4 regions of the Rothia sp. 110740021-2 genome follow, and region 4 is predicted to be linked to each of the others. Evidence: predicted binding sites of a transcription regulator. Region 4 holds the regulator's gene; each other region holds the start of a gene.

Region 1 (5,027 bases), on a different contig from region 4:
TTTGTGCGCGGTGTCGCTGCGGCACTGCTGGGCGAGATGACCCTCGGCGGCAAGCTTGACGCTGATATCGCTGTGCTTGAGCTGGATGAGGCGCACGCCGTGCACTTCGTGAAGGCCGTCAAGCCCGACTACGCCCTGCTGCTGAACGTTCTGCGTGACCAGCTGGACCGCTTCGGTGAGATTGACACGACCCGCCGCATGCTGGCGACCGTCGCCTCCGCAACGACCGGTACCGTGGTGCTCAACCGTGAGGACCCGCGTATCCGCTCCCTCGCTGAGAACGTGCAGCCGGGCGTGACCGTCAAGTATTACGGCCTGGATGAGTCCCTGCGCTCGTACTTCCCCTCGGACGATGAGATGCGCGGCGGCACCGTCGCGAAGGCAACCCTGCCCGAGGCAGACGTCACCCTGACCGCGTTCTCCGGCACCTCCGCAACCTTCGACCTGGCGGGTGTGGAGCGAGTCGGCGAGATCAACCTCTACGGCATTTACAACATCTTCAACGCGGCTGGCGCTATGGCTCTGACCCGCGCCGTCATGGGTGAGAAGCTCAACGAAGATAAGCTCATTGCGGAGCTGACGAAGATTACCCCCGCCTTCGGTCGCGGTGAGACCCTGAACGTGAACGGCCGCCCGCTGCAGCTGCTGCTGGTGAAGAACCCGAGCGGTTTCCGCCTGTCCCTGGCGAGCGCGAACGCTGACGACTACGCCACCATGATCACGATTAACGATCAGTACGCTGACGGTCGTGACGTGTCCTGGCTGTGGGATGTTGACTTCGACAGCTTGAAGAAGACCGGCGTGCAGATGGTTTCGGGTGTGCGTGCCTGGGATATGGCGCTGCGCTTGGAGCATGACGGCGTGAAGGTTGACGAGGTCAACGAGAACCTCGCCGATGCGCTCAAGGGCTTCATTGCCTCCAGCGGTAACGCGCCCATGCGTATTTTCTGCACCTACACCGCAATGCTGGCTCTGCGTGAAGAGCTCGCAAAGATCACTGACGTTGAGAGGGTTTCCTAATGACGGCAACTCACACTTTTGAGGGCACCCCCGCCTCCGGCCCCAATAACGGTAAGACTCTGCGTATTCTGCAGCTGTACCCGCTCGACATGAACATTTACGGCGACTGGGGTAACACTCTGGCGTTGGCTCGTCGCGCGCAGGCGCACGGCTTTGACGTGCAGATTCTGGACCACAACCCCGGTCAGCCTTTCCCGGAAGATGTTGACATCATTCTGGGCGGCGGCGGCCAGGACTCGGGTCAGTCCGTGATTCAGGATGACCTGCACGCGAACGGTGACACGCTGCGCTCGCTGGCTGAGGCTGGCGTGCCGATGCTCGTCATTTGTGGCCTGTACCAGCTGTTCGGCAAGGAATTCCGCACCCGTGAGGGTGAGGCGCTGAAGGGTATCGGCATTTTTGATGCGCACACGGTCGGCGGCGATGACCGCCTGATCGGCAACATTGTTGAGGAGTCTGAGGAGTTCGGCACCGTGATTGGTTTTGAAAACCACTCGGGCCTGACTTACCTGGGTTCCGGCTGCACCCCGCTGGCGACCGTCACCAAGGGCGAGGGCAACAACGTGACCGATGCGTATGAGGGTGCGCGCGTGCACAACGTGATTGGCACCTACCTGCACGGTTCGCTGCTGCCGAAGAACCCGAAGATTTCGGACTACCTGATTGAGCAGGCGGCTCAGCGTAAGTTTGGCGAGTTCACGCCGAACACGATTGACGACTCGCTGGTGGAGAAGGCACGCGCTTCGGCTGCGTCTCGCCCCCGCTAACCTATTCCTGGTGGTGGCGTGCACTTTCTGAGGTGGTGTGCGCCTCCGCTACGGTATAGTTATGTGAGTACAGTACGGTGCGTGGGACGTTTCGCCGTGCCCGCACGGAGGTTTTGACTAAGGGAGATACGAATGTCCGGTCACTCTAAATGGGCGACTACTAAGCACAAGAAGGCCGCTATTGACGCTAAGCGTGCGAAGGCCTTCGCGAAGTTCATTAAGGCAATTGAAGTTGCAGCACGTATGGGCGGTGCTGATATTGCTGGTAACCCCGCTCTTGACCTGGCTGTGTCGAAGGCGAAGAAGAACTCCGTTCCTAACGACAACATTGACCGCGCAATCAAGCGTGGCGCTGGCCTGACCGGTGAGACCATTGACTACACCGAAATCATGTACGAAGCACGCGGCCCGCAGGGTACCGCTCTGTACATTGAGTGTCTGACTGATAACCGTAACCGTGCAGCGTCTGAGGTTCGCCTGGCTGTGACCCGTAACGGCGGTACCATGGCTGACCAGGGTTCGGTTGCGTTCCTCTTCGAGCGTAAGGGCGTTGCTGAGGTCACCAAGACTGACGGCCTGACCGAGGATGACGTTCTGATGGCTGTTCTGGATGCAGGCGCTGAAGAGGTTCTGGACGAGGGCGACGTGTTCACCGTTGTTTCCGCAGCAACCGACCTGCCCGAGATCCGTAAGGCGCTGGACGAGGCTGAGCTCGAGTATAACAATGACGACCCGGTCTTCCGCCCGACTATGCAGGTTGACCTGGACGCTGAGGGTGCTAAGAAGTTCATGAAGCTGGCAGACGCTATTGAAGAGCTTGACGACGTTCAGAACGTCTACTCTAACGCTAATGTTTCTGCTGAGGTTATGGCAGAGCTGGAAGCTGAGTAATCCCTCGGATTCTGATATCTGACGTTTGAAGAAGCCGCTCCTTTAATCGAGCCGCCGTAGGGTGGCTGGTTGGGGGAGTGGCTTCTTAGCGTCTTGGGGATGGCACGAGTAGTGGCCGTACTCGTGGTGACCGTTCTCATGGCGTGCCCTGGTGCCGGGTGCTAGGATTCTGAAGGGCTAGAATCTAGAGATTCTAGAGGAAGTTTGTCGAAAGGGGAGATGATGTCTGCCGCTCAACCTGCCGCACGCGATAGCATGCGTGAGAATCATACCGCCACCGCTGTGGAGCGTGTTTCGGGTGCGACCCGCATTATGGGCGTTGATCCTGGTCTGACTCGCTGTGGCTTCTCCATGCTTGATATGACTGCTAATCGTAAGGCGCACTTCGTGAACGTGGGTGTTGCTGGCACGATCCCGGCGGAGTCCCTGGACCAGCGTATTTTCTGGATTTTCAACGCCGCCTCCCACTGGCTCGACACCTACAAGCCGGACGCCCTCGCCATTGAGCGTGTCTTCGCCCAGGAACAGGTGAACACGGTGATCGGTACGGCGCATGCTTCGGGTGCGGTGATTTCTGCGGCTGCAATGCGCGGCGTGCCGGTGTTCTTCCATACCCCTTCGGAGGTGAAGGCGGCCGTGACCGGTAGCGGCCGTGCCGATAAGGCATCGGTGGGTCGTATGGTGACCCGTATTTTGGGTTTGGATTCCATGCCAAAACCCGCCGACGCTGCCGATGCTCTGGCGATTGCGATTTGTCACGGTTGGCGTGGCGGCGGCATCGGTTCGGGTATTAACATGTCTGCTCAGACGCAGACTCACCAGGGTTCACGCCCTGTTCAGGCTCGTCGTGGCGGGTCGTTGACTCCGGCGCAGCGTGCCTGGATGGAGGCGGAGGCGCGCGCTCGCCGCTAGAGGTGCCTTTGTGGGCTTTTGTACCCCTCGCACTGGCTCGCGTATATTCGCTAAGAAGTTCGAATATATGCTTGATTTCAGAAGAAATATTCTAATATACTTGTAGTGTCTCCCCGTTGAATTGGGGGAGTGCGTTCTGTGGGTGCCGGAGTTCCCGGTGCCCTCACACTGCCGTGAGCCTCTATCTGTGGGCGCGGTGTTGAAAGGTGGAGAGAAAATGATTGCATCCCTGACCGGTCGTGTGGCTCAGGTGGGCCTTGATCATGCGGTGATTAACGTGAACGGTTTCGGCATGCTCGTGTACGCGACTGCGCGTACTCTCTCCAAGCTGCGCACCGGTGAGGAAGCTACCGTGCTGACCACCATGATTGTGCGTGAAGAGTCGATGACTCTCTATGGTTTTTCGGAGCCTGCCGAGCGTGAAGTGTTCGATATGATGCTTTCGGTGTCCGGTATTGGTCCTCGTATTGCCCTGGCGGTGTTGAGCGTTCACACTGCCGCAGAGGTGGAGCGCGCCGTGGCGACCGGTGACGATAAGGCGTTCACGAAGGTTCCCGGTATTGGTCCGAAGGGTGCCCGCCGTATTGTGCTGGAGCTTGCTGGCAAGCTGATTCTCAGTGATGGCCAGACCGATGAGCTGCCGCTGAGTCAGGGCATCGTCTGGAAGCCGCAGGTGCTTGACGCTCTCACCTCCCTGGGCTGGAGTGAGAAGGACGCTTCCGCCGCTATTGACGCTTACGTGCAGCACAACCCTGCCGCAGAGACTGAGCCGGTGGGTGTGGCTCTGCGCGGTGTGCTCGCCTCTTTGGGTACTCAGAACACGGTGGGTCGCCACTAAGCGGCGCGCCCTGTTCGACGTATCCCACTCAAACTTTTGTGAAAGAAGAATTCTATGAGCCAGAATCCCTATGAGCCGCAGCCCGCGGCGTCCCTGGTTTCCGGCGGGTATTTTCCCGGTCAGGTGCCCGGCACTCAGGCATCTTCAGCCCCCGCCCAGCGCCTGGTGGCGATGGAAGAAGAGCCTGAAGAGAAGATGATTGAGGCAGCACTGCGCCCTAAGTCCCTGGACGACTTTGTGGGTCAGCGTCGTGTGCGTCAGCAGCTGTCTCTGGTGCTGGAGGCTTCAAAGATGCGTGGCCGTAGCGCCGATCATGTGTTGCTGTCGGGCCCTCCCGGTCTGGGTAAGACCACTCTCGCGATGATTATTGCGGCAGAGATGGAGGCGCCGCTGCGCATCACCTCCGGCCCGGCGATTCAGTATTCGGGTGATTTGGCGGCGATTCTGTCTTCGCTGACTCCCGGTGAGGTGCTGTTCCTGGATGAGATTCACCGTATGAGCCGCCCGGCTGAGGAAATGCTGTACATGGCGATGGAAGATTTCCGCGTGGACATTGTGGTCGGTAAGGGTGCGGGTGCGACTTCCATTCCGCTGGAGCT
Region 2 (5,027 bases), on a different contig from region 4:
CCCGCAGCGGGGGAGAGGCGCCGCTTTGCTGTGCCCGGCAGTTTACCGTGCCCGGTACCAGCAAATGGGGTGAACACCCAGGGTGGTTGCCGGTGAAAGGGGGAGCGTATTGGCGTTTTCGGTGCTGAACGGTGTGGTACTGAAGGAGTCTAAAACCCCTAGTGGAAGGGGATTGTAACCTTTCATGGAGACTCGAATGAGGCCTCTGCGGAGACTGTAAATGGTACGTATGGGTTAATAATTGGGCTCTATGCTTGCTTGAGTGTCAAGTTTTATCAACAATCTATAGAGGTTGATTTTTAGTGACACACTATCTTGTATTTTGTGAAAATATAGTTTTGACTAGGTGTTTTGCTCTTTGAATGGAGTTTCAGTGGGTGTGCCCAGTGAACCTGAAGGTAGGGCTGCTGTTATCGTTTTGTTATAAAAGCTCTACTTCCGCGGAATACCGGGCTAAAACCGGGGATTGAGCCTTCAAAATTACTAAGTGTGAAGCTTGGGTCAAAGGTGTGCAGAAGCGCCAAATGGGGGAAATATTAAACCTATTTTAGGTGAAATAAGTCACGCCAAAACCCGTAAAATGAAAATGGTACGTATGGATAGCCAAAAAATACCTATTTTTATTACAGAACGATTATATTGAGACTCAAGTCGCCAAAACCGGCTCCCCGCGCCAAATCGAGTGGCAAAACAATCCCAAAAAGTTTGCTACCATTAAGTCATCAAGTAATCGTGAGATTTCCAAAGTCCTCGGGTTGCTTGTGTTTGAGTGAGTGATAGATACCCCTGGGTGTCATGAGAAGCGACTGTGTATCGATGCGCAGTCGCTTCTCTGTTTAACTTTGGAATTTCACTGGAGTCTCAGATAGACGGGACCTGGCTAGAGCTTGTTCCGAGCGTGCTCCAGTATCTGTTCCCTGTGCATCCCGCACAGTCAATGCCGAATGCGCTCACAGGGAAGTGCTCTATATAGACTCCTCCTGCAATGTGGGAACCCCTACACTGGAACTATGACTACTTACCCCGAACCCACCCTCATCTTTGAAAACCCCGAACTGACTGTCCGAGCGTTCAGCGTCTCCGAGATGGACAACAGCGTCTACCTCATCACCATGCGCGCCACCGGTGAGCAGGTGCTCATTGACCCCGCAGACGAGGCAGAAGAACTCTATGCCTACACCCTCGATGCGCTTCTGAACGATTGCCCGCAGCTGGAACTGACCGACTCGGAAGACCGTCGCGTGCGCGTTATGGAGAAGGAAGAGGACTTCAACTCCCTTAGGCCCCGGGCAGTGGGTCTGACCGGCATCCTTGTCACCCACGGCCACTGGGACCATATTCGCGCTATTAAGGAGCTCGACCACCTCACCGGTGCCGTCACCTCCGCAGGTGCAGCTGACGCAGCCGCTATTAAGGAGCAGGAAGACTACACCGTCGAAGAGGAGCTGGCCGGCGGCGAAAGCTTCGACTTCTACCGCTCCGACACCGTCATCCGCTCGCTGCACGTGCCTGGCCACACCCCCGGATCCATCGTCTACACCCTCGAAACCAGCTGGGAAGACGGCACCCCCGCAACCCTGCTATTCACCGGTGATACTCTCTTCCCCGGCGGCGTGGGCAAGACCGACTCCCCGCAGCAGTTTGGTGAACTCTTCTCCAATGTGCTCGAAAAGCTCTTCGGCGGCTTTGAAGATGACGCAATCGTGCTGCCCGGCCACGGCCGCTCCACCACTCTCGGTGACGAGCGCCCACACCTGGAAGACTGGGCAACCCGCGGCTGGTAAACCGTGCCTGTCAGTCCGCCTCATATAAGTACTGCACCCTCAGGCCTTCACCGGTCGCATAATCCCGCCGGTGAAAGACATGAGGGTGTAGAATTTAAGTTCGAAGATAAGACGAAAGGATTTTCGATGACACCCCGCCCTGCACACGGTAGCACCGCACTCAAAGCGAACGATCTGACCAGCATCCGGGTTCAGGGTGCCCGCGAAAACAACCTCAAGAACGTAGACCTCACCATTCCGCGTGACGCGATGGTCGTCTTCACCGGCCTCTCCGGCTCCGGTAAGTCCTCCCTCGCCTTCGACACCATCTTTGCGGAAGGTCAGCGCCGCTACGTTGAGTCGCTGTCCTCCTACGCGCGTATGTTCCTCGGACAGGTCGACAAGCCCGACGTAGACTTCATCGAGGGCCTCTCCCCGGCGGTGTCTATCGACCAGAAGTCCACCTCCAAAAACCCGCGCTCAACCGTCGGTACCATCACCGAAATCTACGACTACATGCGTCTGCTCTGGGCGCGCATCGGCCACCCCCACTGCCCCGAATGTGGCGAAGAAATCACCCAGCAGACCCCGCAGCAAATCGTGGACATTCTGCAGGAATACCCCGAACGCACCCGCCTGCAGATTCTCGCGCCCGTCGTCAGCGCACGTAAGGGCGAATTCGTGGACCTCTTCAAGGACCTGCTGACCCAGGGCTACTCGCGTGCCCGCGTGGACGGCGAAACCGTGCAGCTCTCCGACCCGCCCAAGCTCGCCAAGCAGTACAAGCACACCATCGAGGTGGTCGTCGACCGCATCGTCATCAAGGACGGTATTCACCAGCGCCTGACCGACTCTATCGAAACCGCGCTCAAGCTTGCTGATGGCCGCGTGCTCATCGACTTCGTCGATCGTGAGCAGGACGACCCCGAACGCACCCGCTCCTTCAGCGAAAACCTCGCCTGCCCCAACAACCACCCGCTACAGATCGACACGATTGAGCCGCGAGCCTTCTCCTTCAACTCGCCGTTCGGTGCGTGTAGCGCCTGCGACGGCATCGGCTCGCGCCTGGAAGTGGACACTGACCTGCTCGTACCCAACCCCGACCTGACCCTCGGCGAGGGCGCTATCGCTCCCTGGTCGCAGGGCAAAGCAACCACCGAATACTGGCTGCGCCTGCTCGCGGGTCTGGGGGAGGAGCTCGGCTTCGACCTGAACACTCCCTTCAAAGACCTGCCCGCCAAGACCCGCGCTGCCATTCTGGACGGTAAGGACTATAAGGTTGAGGTGTCCTACCGCAACCGATTCGGCCGCGAACGCCGCTACACTTCCGGATTCGAGGGCGTGAAGGCGTACATCAAGCGCAAGCACGAAGAAACCGAATCGGACTTCGCCCGCGACCGCTACGAACAGTACATGCGTCAGGTCGCCTGCCCCTCCTGCGGCGGCGCGCGCCTGAACCCGACCATCCTCGGCGTGAAGGTTGGCGGCAAGTCCATCGCAGATATTACCGACCTGTCCCTAGCTGACGCACTTAGCTTTGTGCGTGGCCTGCAGCTCAGCGCCCGTGAAGCCAAGATTGGTGAGCAGGTCCTCAAGGAAATTGACGCGCGCCTGCAGTTCCTGCTGGACGTGGGCCTGGACTACCTGACCCTCTCACGCTCCGCCGGTACGCTCTCCGGCGGTGAGGCGCAGCGCATCCGCCTCGCAACCCAGATCGGTTCGGGTCTGGTTGGCGTGCTCTACGTGCTCGACGAGCCCTCTATTGGTCTGCACCAGCGCGATAACCGCCGCCTCATCGAAACCCTCACCAAGCTGCGCGATATGGGTAACACGCTTATTGTGGTCGAGCATGACGAAGACACCATGCGTGAAGCCGACTGGATCGTGGATGTAGGACCCGGCGCCGGCGAGCACGGCGGTGAAATCGTGCACTCCGGCAGCTTTGAGGAGTTGCTGAAGAACACCAAGTCCATTACCGGCGACTACATGGCTGGCCGCCGCACTATTGAGGTGCCCGCATCCCGCCGCCCCGTGGACAAGAAGCGTCAGCTGACCGTGCGCGGCGCCCGCGAAAACAACCTCAAGAACGTGACCGTGTCCTTCCCGCTGGGCGTATTTACCGCGGTGACCGGTGTGTCTGGCTCGGGTAAGTCCACCCTCGTCAATGACATTCTGTACACCTCCCTGGCGAACAAACTCAATGGCGCCAAGCAGGTACCCGGCCGCCACAAGAGCATCGACGGCCTGGAACACCTGGACAAGGTCATTCACGTGGACCAGTCGCCCATCGGCCGCACCCCGCGCTCGAACCCCGCCACCTACACTGGCGTGTTCGACCATATCCGCAAGCTGTTCGCAGAGACCAGCGAAGCGAAAATGCGCGGCTACACCCCCGGCCGATTCTCCTTCAACGTCAAGGGTGGCCGCTGTGAGGACTGTTCCGGCGACGGCACCCTGAAGATTGAAATGAACTTCCTGCCGGACGTGTACGTACCCTGCGAAACCTGCCACGGCAAGCGCTACAACCGCGAAACCCTCGAAGTGTACTACAAGGGCAAGACCATTGCCGACGTACTCGAAATGCCCGTGGAAGAAGCCGCAGAGTTCTTTGCCGCATTCACCCCGATTGCGCGCCACCTGAACACCCTTGTGGATGTGGGCCTGGGCTACATTCGCCTGGGCCAGCCTGCAACCACCCTCTCCGGCGGTGAAGCGCAGCGCGTGAAGCTTGCAACCGAATTGCAGAAGCGCTCCAACGGCCGCTCCATCTACGTGCTGGATGAGCCGACCACCGGCCTGCACTTTGAAGATATCCGCAAGCTGCTCACCGTGCTGCAATCGCTGGTTGACAAGGGCAATAGCGTCATCACCATCGAGCACAACCTGGACGTGGTCAAGTGTGCCGACTGGATTATCGACATGGGGCCCGAAGGTGGTAGTGGCGGCGGCACCGTGATTGCTGAAGGTACCCCGGAACAGGTGGCTCAGGTGAAGGGCTCGCACACCGGAGTGTTCCTTGCCGAGATCCTGAACTAGTCGAGAACTTGACCTAGAGGAAACCTACGTGACTGATACTCAAGGAACCGAACCCACTCGGGGAGCTCAGGCAACCCGCGGCGCTGTGAACCGGGGAGCTATGAACCGAGGCGCTGTGACCACCGCGGACCGTGCCCGGCACATCCTGCACACCCAGCTGGAGGCGGATTTCTGCCAGGCACCCGGCTCGATTAGCCGCGCCCTCGAAGAGCTACGCGACTACCCGGA
Region 3 (5,027 bases), on a different contig from region 4:
TACCACCTGCACGGTTGGTATCGCGGGTGACGCCATTTTCGCCAATGGAAATCTCGTCGTGAGCTGCAGTGCCGGGGCGGTCAGCGGTCGCGAAACCGTCGCCAACCTCAACGCCCTTAATGGCCTGAATACCCATCAGAGCCGCGGCAAGGCGCGCGTCCAAGCGGCGGTCCCAGTGCACGTACGAACCCAGTCCGGGAGGCATACCGTACGCGAGCACTTCAACCACACCGCCGAGAGTCTCACCGTCCTTGTGCGCCTCATCCACGCGCTGAACCATCGCGTCGGAGGTTGCCTTGTCGAAGCAGCGCAGCGGGTCAGCGTCCAGCTCCTCAACGTTGCGGGGCGAAGGTACCGGGGCACCCTCAGGAGCGTGCACGCCACCCACAGCTACGGTGTGAGAAACCAGCTCAACACCCAGAGCCTTCAAAATCTGTGCGGCAACCACGCCAAGAGCTACGCGGGTCGCAGTCTCACGCGCGGAGGCGCGCTCCAGCACCGGGCGAGCTTCAGAGAAGTTGTACTTCTGCATACCCGCAAAATCGGCATGACCGGGGCGCGGACGAGTCAGCGCAGCGTTACGCGCACGACCCTCAATCAGCTTCGGATCCACCGGGTCGGAGCTCATCACGTCAGTCCACTTGGGCCACTCGGTGTTCGCAATCTCAATCGCGACCGGGCCGCCCTGAGTCAGGCCGTGACGCACACCGCCCAGGATGCGCACGCGGTCCTCCTCGAACTTCATGCGGGCACCGCGGCCGTAGCCGAGGCGGCGGCGAGCCAGGGCGTCACGCACCATGTCGCTGGTGAGTTCCACACCGGCGGGTACGCCCTCAATAATGCCGACGAGCGCCTCGCCGTGGGATTCTCCGGCAGTGAGCCAACGCAGGGCCATAGGTTAACCTCTTTTCATCGCACCCGCACCGCAGCGCAGGAGGAAGGAATAATAATTCTTCACGTGTATAAATAGTGTATAAAATGCCTGTTTACTGAGCGAGTGAAAGCACGCTTTTTTCACGAAACGGAAGCACGAGGCGCAAGATCAACCGCCGCACACATCGCATTCACCAAGCCCAGCAGCTCACCCTCAGACAGGGTGCGGTCAGTAAAAATCAGAACCTGCTCCACCGCCTGATACAGCAGCATCTCCAGGCCAGAAACCACCGTACCGCCGTTCGCCTCCCAAGCGCTCGCCAGCACCGAAGGCCACGGGTTATACGCAACATCGAGCAGTACCGGCCGGTGCGTCACGGAGGCGCCCTTCAGCCCGCTCAGCTGGCTCGCCCACTCGTCCGCCGCATGAGCCGGAAGAGTAGACACCACCGGGTGATGACCGCGCTCAGCAAGATTCTGCGGCAAATCAGCCAACGTAATCTGTTCCAGCTGAACGCCCAGGCGGCCCGCCGCCTCCTGCACACTACCGAGCTTATGCAACGAACGGGCGTACACGCTCACGCGGCGGTACCCCAGCGCGTGCAGCGCCGCCAAAGCAGAAATAGCGGTCGCTCCCCCACCCACAATCGCGGCAGAATCCTTGAGCGGTTCCGGTTCCAAACCGGCGTGGCGCAGCGCGTTCACAATGCCAATGACGTCCGTATTATGCCCCAGAATCTTCTCACCACGCGGATACACCGTATTCACCGCACCGGTCACCTGCGCCATCTCGCTAATCTCATCGCAATACTGGATGACCGCGGTCTTCAACGGCATCGTCACCGACAGACCTGCAATATACGGAGCATCCTCCGTACCGTCCGGGTGTCGCACACCGTACATCATCGCCGGCAAATCATCAGGCAAAGTATCGCGGCGCTCATACCCCAAATTCTGCTCACCCAAAAAGTCATACGCCGCACGATGCAACGCGGGTGACAGGGAATGGGAAATCGGGTGCCCCAGCACGTAGGCACGGCGAAGATACGGGGCTTCACGGTACGGCTCAGTCTTCATCGGTACTCTCTCGCTCTCAACGCTGGGGACTTGCGGACACGCACGCCACGAACCCACGTTCATAGGCGCACTCTACCCATTTTAAGGGACAAACCACTATTCGGGTACAGCAAAGGCGGGCACCTCCCCCACTCTCGTGGAGGCGGTACCCGCCTCAGCAAGGAACCTTCAGTCCAAAGCTACCGAATCGTAGCTACCTGCTGAACCAATCAGCTACAGCTTAGCTACAACGGTTCGGGTGCTTAGAACACCACTGGTTGTACTCTTCAACATAACGCTGGTGCTCAGCATAAGTGCGGGAATACTTGGTCTCACCGGAATCCAGGTCCACAGTCACCCAGTAGAAGTACGGGTTCTTCTCGGGAGCTGCAGCAGCCTTAATCGAAGCCAGCTGCGGGGAACCAATCGGACCCTTAGGAAGACCCTTATTCGCATAAGTATTGTACTTATTGCTCTTATCGGCCTTCTGCTCTTCAGTCAGGTGGTACGAGCGGACACCCAGACCGTAGGTCACGGTCGCATCCGACTGAATCAGACCCGAGGTCTCACCATCAGGGTTGTTCAGACGGTTCTCAATGATGCCTGCAACCGCCACGTAGTCCTTCGGCTGAGCCTCAAGTTCCACGATAGAGGCAATAGTCAGAACCTCAAAGATCTTCTGATCGCCGCTCACACCGGCTTCCTTCAGGTCAGCCTTGGTCTTATCAACCATGGTCTGAATAACCTTCTTGATGTCGGTATCCTTCGGGAAGCGGTACTCACCCGGGTGCAACCAGCCCTCAATCGACGGGAAGTTGCTCGGCACGCCGTACTGGGTGTAGTTGCTGATCGCGTCCTCAACCTGCTTGCGGGTGAACGCGCCATCGGAGCCAGAAACAATCAGATCGATGGTCTCGCTCACGCGCTTACCCTGAGGAATAGCCAGGTACAGTACGTTGCTGTTCGCCTGAATAATCGTGTTGATAGCGTTCGAGCTGCTCATGTGCTGCTGCAATTCATAGGTGCCAGGCTGCAAGTACTTACCCTTGCTCTCCTTGGCGTACACCTCAAGGAACTTATCAGCATCAGCAATGACGCCAGCATTTTCTAGCTCAGCAGCCACCTGCGCGGTGGACTGGCCGGAACGAATCGTGAAAGTTACGGTCATGCCGTTACCGCCACCCGAGTAGTCACGATTCTTGAACGGGTCGTAGCGAGTAATCAGGGCACCAGAAATGATGACCAGAGCCACGACAAACAGGGAAATTGCGCTCAGCAAAACGGCGCGGCGGCGGCGCTTACGCGCACGCAACGTAGCCACCGACACGATTTCCTGTTCCATCGTAATGCCGGTAATACCCTTACGTTCGTCCTCAGCCGTAGGCCTAAAGAGGTCGAGCCCGCTCTCTTCGGGCTGTTTATTCTGTTCGGTCACTGAAGGTTCTCCGTTTCGTTGACGGCACCAACCGCGGTCCCTTCTGACTCGGACGGTCGGTTTTCTTCGTGGGCCGGATCGCTCACCTTGTACCCGGCTACGGACTGCCCCGCCTTGAGGGCATCCAGGCTGTACTGCAAAATGTTCACAGCCGCCACCTGGTCAACCATAGTCTTGAAATCTCGGCTGGAAACCCCAGCCTCGTGCAGTGCACGGTGAGCGCTCACGGTGGTGAGTCGCTCATCCACCAGCCAAATATTAATATGTGTTTTCTCTTCGGCATCCAGCTCGGAGCGCAGAGCCTGCGCGTACTCCCTAGCCATTTCCGTGGAGGGAGAATCCCCACCACGCATGGTCTTCGGAAGCCCGACGAAAACCTCCACCACCTCGTTCACCTCAATCAGCTTGCGCAAAACACGGCGGTCAGAGTTCTTCTTCGCGTCGCGGCGTAATGTCTTGAGCGGGGTGGCAAGGATGCCGTCGGGGTCGCTGAGGGCGGTGCCGACGCGAGCATTACCCACATCGACGCCCATCCGCACTCCCCGCTGGAATTCTGCCATATTTAGGCCTGAGCCTGTGCGATAGCGTCGCGGACAGCGTCCAGTGCAGCACCAATCTTGGATGCATCCTGGCCACCACCCTGAGCGACGTCGTCCTTACCGCCGCCACCGCCGCCGAGAACACCGGCAGCGACGCGGACCAGAGCGCCAGCCTTCACGCCAGCCTCACGAGCGCCCTCGTTGGTTGCTACCAGGATAACGGGGCGACCATTAGCCACACCCACCACAGCAACAACCGTAGCCTCGGAGCCGAAGCGCGAACGCAGATCCAGAGCCAGCTCACGAACGCCGTTAGCGTCCAGTTCGCCAGCGTCATGCGCCAGAACGCGAACAGAACCGATGGTCTGTGCATTCTCCAGCAGCTTGCCAGCCTCAGCCTGCAGCTTCTCGCGGCGCAGCTGAGCCAGTTCCTTCTCAGCAGCCTTCAGCTTAGCCAGAGTCTGGTTAATCTTCTCCGGCAGATCAGCGGAGGACTGAACCTTCATCAGACCGGTCAGCTGGTTCACCAGGGTACGCTCAGCAGTCAGGTGGTTGAAGGAGTCCAGACCCACCAGAGCCTCAACACGGCGGTTACCGGAGCCAACAGAACCCTCAGTCAGCAGGGTCAGGGAACCAACCTCAGCGGACGAACCAACGTGGGTACCACCGCACAGCTCGCGGGAGAACTCGCCACCGATTTCAACAACACGCACCACGTCGCCGTACTTCTCGCCGAAGAGGCTCATAGCGCCAAGAGCCTTAGCCTCAGCCAGTGGCATCTCACGGGTAATCACCTGGTGGTTATCGCGAATAGCGAGGTTTGCTACCTCTTCAACCTCACGCTTAGCAGACTCGGACAGGCCCTCGCCCCATGCGAAGTCGAAGCGCAGGTAGCCTTCCTTGTTGAAGGAGCCGCGCTGAGTTGCTTCATTACCCAACACCTGGTGCAGAGCTGCGTGAATAATGTGGGTACCGGAGTGTGCCTTCTCACCGTCGCGGCGACGCTGAACGTCAACCTGTGCCACAACCTCAGCACCGGTGTGAACCTCGCCCTCACGTACAACGGCGCGGTGAACACTCAGGCCCTTCACGGGCTGCTGAACGTCCTGAACGTCAATGATGAA
Region 4 (5,027 bases):
GCCCACCGGGCGCACCGCGTAGCCTTCAGAAATATCAACAGCGGGCAGAAGTTCAAGAATGGGTGCAGACATTAGTTACCTCCCGCAGCAGTAGCGGAGCCCTCAGAAGACAGGCGACCAGTCACCGCCAGGGATGCAACCCAGCGGCGCATAAACTCCGCACCCAGCTCGCCAGATTCCACCGGGCAGAATTGCACCGCCGTCAGCGGACCGTTCTCAACTGCCGCGATATAGGCAGGTTCGGTGACAGTCCAAGTCACCGCGGGAGGGGCAATATATTCAATGCTCTGATCAAAAGCCCACTCAAAAACGGCGTGCTCAGATTTGAAGTGAGCCTCACCCTCAAGATCCTTGAGCAGCGCGCTATCGGAGGAAGAACGCAGGGCAGACACACCGGGCACCAGGTCGCGGGTAGAAAGCTCCACACTCTCACCGGGCCATTCCCCCATGCACTGCACCTGAATCTGCCCCATCTGCGGATGCTTCACCGTAACGGAGTCGAAGAGGCAAGTCAACGCTGCACCGGCAACCAACATCGGACGACCGCCAGCCACACGGCGACCAATCACGCGCTCAGCATCCTTAGCTTTCAGATCTTCGTACGCCTCGAGAGAGCTCGCACCGCCGGTAACCACCATTCCGTCAGCCTCACGCAACTGATCGGGTATATCGGTCACGATAACCTGTGCCCCCGCATTCTGAAGAAGCTTCACCAGGGCGCCACGAGTTCCGGGTTTCCCCAAAACAGCAACCACAGGACGAGCGGTCTGAGCACTCTGTACAGATTCAGTTTCGACAGGTGTGGGTTCAACGGGAACAGGCATCGGTGCGCTCCTATTTCATAGGCTCAAGAATTTGGCTCAAGCGCTCTAGCTTGAGAGATGAAGAGTTCGGAGTCAAGACACCAACCTCATGCAGAAGCCAACCACACACGGGTCCATGCTTAGCGCTGAGTCTGAGGAATTTCCAGATGCTGACCGGTATCAACAGAGGTGCTAGTCAACGAGTTCAACTCCATAATACGAACCACAGTATCACGGGTGTCACCTTGCGGATCCACCGCCTGAGCAATATCCCACAGGGTCTCGCCGTGCTTGACCACAACGATGGTTCGAGTCGCCGAAGCGTTCTCCACGGAAGCAGAAGCCGCCGGGCCAAAGAAGCTAATAGCACCGAGCACAATCAGCACCGCCAAAGTCAGCAGAGGCAGCCCTTTCAGGAAACCGCGCACAGTACCAAGACGACGGATAGAAGAGGGAATCGCGCGCAGAAGCTCGCCGCCCTTAGCCTGAAGAACGCTCTTCAGTCGAGGCGCCTGTGGATCAGAGACAGTCTGCACACCAGAAGCTACAGAGCGAACCGGCGCCTGAGTGGAAGCCAAGGTGGCAGAAACGGTAGGAGCATGGGTAGGCAGAGCCATCGGCGCAGGGCGGGGTGCATGAGCCGCACGAGAAGAGCGAACAGACTGCGAAGATGCAGGCACACGAGAACGCCCCTGCACGGTGCGGGCGGACACAGTGCGGGCAGGGTGAAGTACCACCAAACCTGCCGGAAGGTGTGCAGAAGTGCCACGAGAAGCAATAGGTGCTGCAAGAGTCATTGTGGTTCCTTTCTCTCAGCTCGCCCCGGGGTTACCCCGCGGGTCTAGCAATGCCGAGCGATACCCGCTCGGAGGTCCTAGTTGAGTGATAACTATGGAGTGGTGATTGTTAAGCAATAACTATTGGATAGCTATTCTCTAGTTAGGTCAGAGCACCGGATACACCGGGTTGCGTTGGGTCGCCCCAGCACCCCCATCCCCTGCGCTCTCTCTTCGCCAGATGACCCCTAGAGCATCCGGGGTAGATAGTGCGAAGAGAGACAGAGGATTCGAATACATTCGAACACTCATTCACTCGCCCCTCCTGGAAGACTCCGGACCGAATCTTCGAATATTTTTCGAACATTCACCCGCAAATCCTGAGTTTCAGGAGAGATTCAAGAGTATATACGAAATTTTATTCTAAAGTATAGCAGATATGTACTAAAAATTTCTTCGAGCTTCGAAGAAAAAATCTAGAATATTTGTTTGAGTTTTTCGGTGTAGTGTTCTACACTGGTGTCAAGAGACGTTCCACACGCTCCTGATGAGTCCTACTCACAGCAGGTTTCTGTACCCGTTACAGCTTGGTTCTGTATCAAAATGCAGGTGCTACTGAGTGAGTTTTATAGGGCGGAGGCGCATACTCGTTGCCCGCGTATCGCTCCGGCACGGATAGAATTCCTCCACCCCCTGACGAGATAAGACCCATTTCGGCAGAACCAAAAAATCTTTAGGACACCATCGGAAAACGTGTGAAGCACCCATCCGTGCCCCGACCGGACTGTGTCTCAAACAGACTACAGAGACCGGAATACAGAATTCGGGGCACAGACCGAAGGAAAAGAAATGGCAACAGCACCCCGTCCGGCGCTGACCGCGCGCCAGCAGAAGATTCTTGACGCGATCCGCACCGAGATTGAACAAAAGGGTTACCCGCCGTCCATGCGCCAGATTGGTGACATGGTGGGTCTTGCATCCCTATCCTCGGTCACTCACCAGCTCGGTCGTCTCGAGACCATGGGCTACATTCGCCGCGACCCGAAGCTCCCCCGCGCCATTGAGGTGCTGGATGAGAACGGCGTCGGCATCCACGGTAGTTCCTCCTCGTCCCTGCCCGAGCTGCCGAATTTCGAAGTCGGCGATGAAGACCTCGTACCCGTTCCCCTGGTTGGACGAATTGCAGCGGGCGGTCCCATCACCGCCGAGCAGTCCGTGGAGGATGTGCTTGCCCTGCCCCGCCAGCTGGTAGGTAACGGCAAGCTCTTCATGCTCAAGGTCAAGGGCGATTCCATGATTGACGCCGCAATCTGCGACGGCGACTGGGTGGTTGTCCGCGAGCAGCACACCGCAGACAACGGCGATATCGTTGCTGCTCTGCTCGACGATGAAGCAACCGTGAAGGTGTTCCGTCAGGTTGACGGCCACACCTGGCTCATGCCGCGCAACTCTAACTACGAGCCGATTATGGGTGACCGCGCAACCGTCATGGGTAAGGTCGTCTCCGTGCTGCGCAGTCTCTAGAAGACGCGGGCTCTCACCAGCGCAGCCTCTAAAAGCAGCTGGGTCTAAATAGCACGACTTCTAACAGACATAACCGTTAGGCCTTTTAGCTCTCTATAGAAATCATCCCGGTGATACGTGAACGTTCACGTATCACCGGGATGATTCCTATATGTCCAAATTTATAGCCCAAAGCGGAGCGGCGGTGCGGCATGGAATGAATCTCGCCCGAGCTAACGCTCAATACTTGCTGAAAGACGAGCCAGCGCACCCATCACGGCTGCCTTATTCTGCGTCGACCACATCGGCGGCATCGCCTTCATCAAGAAACCGCCGTAACGTTTAGTCGCAACACGAGAATCCAGCACAGCCACCACGCCGCGGTCAGACACCGAACGAATCAGGCGGCCCGCCCCCTGCGCCATACGAATCGCCGCATGGTGAGCAGAAACCGCCATAAAGCCGTTACCGCGGTGACGGTTCACCGCCTCCGTACGCGCCTGCGCAATCGGATCATCCGGGCGCGGGAACGGAATGCGGTCCATCACCACCAGGCGGCAAGAGTCACCGGGAACGTCCACGCCCTGCCATAGGCTCATCGTTCCGAACAGACACGAGTCAACGTCCTCGCTGAACTCCTCCACTAGAGCCTTGAGCGAAGACTCCCCCTGCAGAAGAATGTTCAGGTCGCTATGCTCACGCATGTACTCGGCGGCACGCTCAGCAGCACGCTTTGAGGAAAACAGGCCCAGGGCACCGCCCTCCGACGCCTCGCACAGCTCACGCAGACGCTCCAGCTGACCCTCATGCACACCAAATCCCGGAGGTTTCAAATCCCCGGCAACATACATAATGCCCTGCTTGCGGTAGTCGAAAGGCGAACCCACGTCGATGCTCGTCCAGCGCGGCGCGCCCTCGCCCTGCAGTCCCAGGGCGGCGGCTGCAACATCAAAAGAGTCACCCACCGTTAGGGTCGCACTCGTCAAAATCACGGTGCGGTCAGCGAACAGTCCGTCACGCAACTGCAGACCGACGCTCAACGGGGCGATGTTCAGGGTCGCCGGGTCGGTATCGGAAGCAGCAACGTAGCGGCCGTTCTCCCAGCCACCCTGACGAGAAATCCACAGCACGTCCTGCTCAGCAGATGCCTCCAGAATGCGGCTACTCATATCGTGCACCTCAGAGACACGCGAGCGCGCCATCTGCAGGCCAGCGTCAACGTCCTGACCGTCCGGTTTGGTATCGGACAGGGCGGTGCGGGCGGCATCATTTACCGCAGAAATAGCGGTCAAAAGGCGACCGTCCAGGCCCTTCAACAGGCCCTCAGCAAGACCCTCGAAAGCAGTCTCCAGGGTGCCGGCAGCCATTTCCAGTGCGCCGGAATCAGCCTTCGAATGCTTCTTCACGCTACGTGCCGCACGGCGAACCATCGCAACCGTCAAAGAACCAGACACGGCACCGGTCACACGGTCCACCAGCTCATGAGCCTCATCAATAATGACCGTCTCATGTTCGGGTAGAACCTTCATGCCTTCAAAAGCGTTAATCGCCAGCAGGGCGTGGTTCGTGATGACGATGTCAGCCTCAGCGGCACGGCTACGCGCCATCTCGCTAAAGCACTCTTCCACCAGCGGGCAGCGGCGGCCCAGACACTCGGCGGCGCTGACCGATACCTGAGCCCAGGCACGGTCAGAGACACCGGGCTTCAACTCGTCACGGTCGCCGGTCTCCGTGCGGTCGGCCCACTCGCGCAGGCGCACCACTTCCTCACCCACGCGGGAAGTTGAAGAAGGCATGTCAAAGAGAGCATCCGGCTCGTCTTCCGGGTAGCCGCCCTCCAGCTTGTGCAGGCAGAGGTAGTTATTGCGGCCTTTGAGCAGAGCAACCTGCGCCTGCGACTCCGGGCGCGGCTCCAGCGCTTGTAGAAGACGCGGAATATCGCGGT

The links. The regulator LexA, encoded in region 4, represses DNA repair genes until DNA is damaged. The targets are predictions, from matches to a motif close to TCGAACANNTGTTCGA.
Region 1: the regulator LexA is predicted to act here: its motif matches at 3,650-3,665, upstream of ruvA (Holliday junction branch migration protein RuvA).
Region 2: the regulator LexA is predicted to act here: its motif matches at 1,873-1,888, upstream of uvrA (excinuclease ABC subunit UvrA).
Region 3: the regulator LexA is predicted to act here: its motif matches at 2,039-2,054, upstream of ACUXHH_RS04270 (shikimate dehydrogenase).

Annotation. Positions count from the first base shown of each region.
Region 1 is NZ_JBSZFE010000001.1:996,377-1,001,403, forward strand. It holds gene ACUXHH_RS04130 (Mur ligase family protein) at 1-1,020, shown strand, start outside; gene ACUXHH_RS04135 (type 1 glutamine amidotransferase) at 1,020-1,787, shown strand; gene ACUXHH_RS04140 (YebC/PmpR family DNA-binding transcriptional regulator) at 1,920-2,678, shown strand; gene ruvC (crossover junction endodeoxyribonuclease RuvC) at 2,901-3,590, shown strand; gene ruvA (Holliday junction branch migration protein RuvA) at 3,808-4,428, shown strand; gene ruvB (Holliday junction branch migration DNA helicase RuvB) at 4,600-5,027, shown strand, end outside.
Region 2 is NZ_JBSZFE010000001.1:970,066-975,092, forward strand. It holds gene ACUXHH_RS04045 (MBL fold metallo-hydrolase) at 1,011-1,784, shown strand; gene uvrA (excinuclease ABC subunit UvrA) at 1,911-4,799, shown strand; gene ACUXHH_RS04055 (GNAT family N-acetyltransferase) at 4,828-5,027, shown strand, end outside.
Region 3 is NZ_JBSZFE010000001.1:1,030,697-1,035,723, reverse strand. It holds gene aroC (chorismate synthase) at 1-895, opposite strand, end outside; gene ACUXHH_RS04270 (shikimate dehydrogenase) at 1,015-1,950, opposite strand; gene mltG (endolytic transglycosylase MltG) at 2,171-3,364, opposite strand; gene ruvX (Holliday junction resolvase RuvX) at 3,361-3,924, opposite strand; gene alaS (alanine--tRNA ligase) at 3,927-5,027, opposite strand, start outside.
Region 4 is NZ_JBSZFE010000002.1:24,197-29,223, forward strand. It holds gene ACUXHH_RS06100 (HisA/HisF-related TIM barrel protein) at 1-72, opposite strand, end outside; gene ACUXHH_RS06105 (imidazole glycerol phosphate synthase) at 72-824, opposite strand; gene ACUXHH_RS06110 (LysM peptidoglycan-binding domain-containing protein) at 944-1,600, opposite strand; gene lexA (transcriptional repressor LexA) at 2,429-3,103, shown strand; gene ACUXHH_RS06120 (ATP-dependent DNA helicase) at 3,316-5,027, opposite strand, start outside.